Regions from separate parts of the Providencia sp. UF-224 genome, predicted to be linked through region 1. Evidence: predicted binding sites of a transcription regulator. Region 1 holds the regulator's gene; the other holds the start of a gene.
What was found. The regulator CRP, encoded in region 1, controls carbon source genes, mostly activating them, when cyclic AMP is high. The targets are predictions, from matches to a motif close to ATGTGANNNNNNTCACAT.
Positions count from the first base shown of each region.

Region 2: the regulator CRP is predicted to act here: its motif matches at 708-725, upstream of deoC (deoxyribose-phosphate aldolase).

Region 1 is NZ_JBSICC010000014.1:23,629-25,838, forward strand. Features, by position in the region: gene AC4IFO_RS14155 (phosphoribulokinase) at 1-249, shown strand, start outside; gene AC4IFO_RS14160 (OsmC family protein) at 340-741, opposite strand; gene crp (cAMP-activated global transcriptional regulator CRP) at 1,096-1,728, shown strand; gene AC4IFO_RS14170 (hypothetical protein) at 1,916-2,210, shown strand, end outside.
Region 2 is NZ_JBSICC010000002.1:39,239-41,448, forward strand. Features, by position in the region: gene AC4IFO_RS02475 (NupC/NupG family nucleoside CNT transporter) at 1-491, shown strand, start outside; gene deoC (deoxyribose-phosphate aldolase) at 988-1,767, shown strand; gene deoA (thymidine phosphorylase) at 1,816-2,210, shown strand, end outside.

The DNA of each region.
Region 1 (2,210 bases):
CGCGTACCTACTGTCGATACCTCAAACCCGTTTTCAGCGAAAGCTATTCCTTCACAGGATGAAAGTTTTATTGTTATTCGTTTTCGCGGGCTTGAGCAGATCGATTTTCCCTACCTGCTATCAATGATATCAGGCTCTTTTATCTCTGCGATGAATACTATTGTCGTGCCTGGCGGGAAATTAGGTCTCGCGATGGAATTAATTATGACGCCAATAGTCGAAAAACTCATTAGCCAGAAACATAGCTAAATTATTTTTTAATTATTAAACAAGATGCTTACCAATAATTAAGATAAGCATCTTTAAATTCAAATATATTAATAATAATTAAATTTATTTTTAATTTTTTATTTCAAAGCTATGGGTCACTTCGACAGTTTTTTCCAACATCAACGCGACCGAACAATATTTTTCAGCCGAAAGTTGAACGGCACGTTCAACGGCTTTATCCGTTAATTCATTCCCTGTTACAATAAAATGCAGATGGATTTTAACGAAATAACGTGGCGCCTCTTCACGGCGCTGAGAGGTTAATTTCACTTCACAGTCGGTAATATCATTACGGCCTTTTTGTAAGATGGATACCACGTCAATTGCGCTACAGCCACCCGCAGCCATTAATACCATCTCCATTGGGCTTGGTGCTTTATCGCCTGCGTTACCGTCCATCATCACTTGGTGGCCTGACGCTGACTCACCTAAAAAAGAGAGTCCTTCTACCCATTTAACTCTTGCTTCCATTTTATTCCCCTTGAAATGAAATCGATTTAAAGGCTACATTGTTCCATAGATATAATGAATGTTATATCAGCTTTATTCTGCTGAAGCGATACAGGGAAGACTTTCTGTATTGGATATGCTACAAACAATACTTAGTTGATAGGATTAAGATCAAAACTCAACGTTGTATTTGATTATATTATAGTGTTGATATCAGTTTGTTTACCCTAACCATGAAAAGCGATTGATGCAATGTTGCTCTTCCTGTTATTTAGGGTATATAAGACAAATTAATATGCTAAGCTAGTGACTTTAAAGCCAGCCTTTCTGGTACGCTTTCCGGATGGCTGCAATAACATACAGAGGATAACGCTAATGGTTCTCGGCAAGCCACAAACAGACCCTACTCTTGAATGGTTTTTGTCACACTGCCATATTCATAAGTATCCATCCAAGAGCACACTGATCCATCAGGGTGAGAAAGCAGAAACCCTTTACTACATCGTTAAAGGTTCAGTGGCTGTTTTAATCAAAGATGAAGAAGGCAAAGAAATGATCCTCTCCTACCTGAATCAGGGGGATTTCATTGGTGAGCTTGGATTATTTGAAGAAGGGCAAGAACGTACTGCGTGGGTTAGAGCAAAAATCGCCTGCGAAGTTGCTGAAATTTCTTACAAAAAATTCCGTCAATTGATTCAGGTTAACCCTGATATCTTAATGCGCCTCTCTGCGCAAATGGCAAGCCGCCTGCAAACCACGTCAGAAAAAGTGGGCAACCTCGCCTTCTTAGACGTAACTGGCCGTATTGCACAAACATTACTGAATCTAGCCAAACAACCTGATGCCATGACGCATCCAGACGGGATGCAAATCAAAATCACCCGTCAGGAAATTGGCCAAATCGTTGGTTGTTCCCGTGAAACTGTCGGCCGTATTTTGAAAATGCTGGAAGATCAAAACTTAATCTCTGCGCATGGTAAAACCATTGTTGTTTACGGTACACGATAATTAACCTTTCGCCTCACTCCCTTGGTGGGGCGCACACTTTCAAATAGCGTTGTATCATCGATATAACGCTATTTTCCCAAAATACGATTATTTTATATATCATTTTTTAATGAGTGTCGTTTCTTTATATTTTCTCTATTTAGCTCTCTATAAAATAATAATTATAATATTAAGTAGGGTTATATTTATGAAAATTACACTTAGCAATTTGTCAGGTCATTCCGATATTTTTAAAAACATTAGTAATTCCGATGATTTTATAAAGAAAATCTTTACTGTTACTGCTTCATCGAGAAAAGAACCATTATCCACTCAGCGGCAATCTAAACCATCACATGCTTGTAGCCTAGAAAGCATTGACTCAGCTTATGAAAGTGATTCAGAAAGTATAAAGGATACTAAATTATTACACTCTGACGAATTTAAGTATAAAGTTAATCAACTGAAAGGTCGATTATATAAGTTTTATGCATCTACTTTTT
Region 2 (2,210 bases), on a different contig from region 1:
TAGCTTTCATTGCATTGATTGCATTAATCAACGGTATTTTAGGCGGTATCGGTGGTTGGTTTGATTACCCTCAGTTGTCTCTTGAACTGTTATTAGGTTGGTTGTTTGCACCGATTGCTTACTTAATTGGCGTGCCATGGAGTGAGGCGACTATTGCGGGCTCGTTCATTGGTCAGAAATTAGTTGTGAATGAATTCGTTGCATTTATGAATTTCGGTGAATACATGAAGGCGGATGCTGAGGTGATTGCGGCTGGTAAGCAAGTGCTGTCTGACCATACTAAAGCGATTATTTCATTCGCATTGTGTGGCTTCGCGAACTTATCATCCGTGGCCATTTTGCTTGGTGGCTTAGGCGGCATGGCACCAAATCGTCGTGGCGATGTTGCACGCCTTGGTATGAAAGCTGTCATGGCGGGGACATTATCTAATTTAATGAGCGCGACTATTGCTGGTTTCTTCTTGACCTTGGGTGCCACTGCGTTAGCATAAAAGCATGATGTAGAATTTTAGGCGGGTTTATCAAACCTGTTCACAATAGAAGCGGAAGGGCGTTGCTCTTTCGCTTTTATTTTTATCGGTTATATTCATTTGCTATCTTTTATATTCAACGGCAAAATTTCAACTATTCTTAACTTAGTCAATTAATGATTGTCTATGGTAAGAAAAGCGATTTGAGTGAATAAATTAACATGCAGATCAGGTATAATGAGATCTGATTCACATAATTATATTTAATAATGTAACATTCAGTCGATTAATGTGATTTGTAGCACATAAAATGACGCTGTTCCATGGTCAAATAGACACTAGTAAGCTGCTAATGGAACTGCTAGTTCTCAGAGTCAAGTGACTCTAGGGCATCGTGCGGTGAGAAGGAACTCAGCTGCTCAGCTCGGACGCATCCGGCTGGCATCTTTAAGGAACCAAGCCCGCTCGCCAACAAAGAACGTGTCGTTCTGAAGAATTAATAACGTTGGAGAGTTATATGACTGATTTAAAAGCAGCCGCACAACGCGCGCTGACCCTGATGGATTTAACCACATTAAATGATGACGACACTGATGCAAAAGTGATCGCATTATGCCATCAAGCCAAAAGCCCTGCGGGTAACACAGCGGCAATTTGTATCTACCCTCGTTTCATTCCAATTGCGCGCAAAACACTGCGTGAGCAAGGCACGCCTGACGTTCGCATCGCGACCGTAACCAACTTCCCACACGGTAATGATGATATTGACATCGCATTAGCAGAAACCAAAGCGGCTATCGCTTATGGTGCGGATGAAGTTGACGTGGTATTCCCATACCGTGCGCTGCTCGCAGGTAATGAACAAATCGGTTTTGATTTAGTGAAAGCGTGTAAAGACGCGTGTGCTGCTGCCAATGTATTACTGAAAGTGATCATTGAAACCGGCGAATTAAAAGATGCAGCGTTGATTCGTAAAGCGTCTGAAATTTCAATTAAAGCGGGTGCTGATTTTATCAAAACCTCAACAGGTAAAGTTCCTGTTAATGCAACATTAGAAAGCGCAGAAATCATGATGCAAGTCATCAGTGATATGGGTGTTGCAAAAACCGTTGGTTTCAAACCTGCCGGTGGTGTACGTACTGCTGAAGAAGCTGCTGATTACTTAGCATTAGCAGGCCGAATTTTAGGTGACAATTGGGCTGATAGCCGCCACTTCCGTTTTGGTGCATCAAGCTTATTAGCAAATTTATTAAACACGCTGGGTTACGACGTTAAAAAATCAAGCAGCAGTTATTAATTTTCGCATTATTGTTAGCCGATAAATTCGACTTTAAAGGAGTATATCGTGTTTCTGGCACAAGAAATTATTCGTAAAAAACGCGATGGCAAACCATTAAGCGAAGAGGAAATTCGCTTCTTTATCAATGGTGTTCGTGATAACTCTGTTTCGGAAGGTCAAATTGCTGCATTAGCAATGACCATCTATTTTAACGATATGACGATGCCTGAGCGTGTCGCGTTGACGCTGGCAATGCGTGATTCAGGAACGGTTCTGAATTGGAAATCGCTCAACCTCAATGGCCCATTAGTGGATAAACACTCCACAGGTGGTGTCGGTGATGTGACTTCCTTGATGCTTGGCCCAATGGTGGCGGCGTGCGGCGGTTATGTTCCAATGATTTCAGGCCGTGGTCTGGGTCATACAGGTGGTACGCTGGATAAGCTGGAAGCTATTCCTAA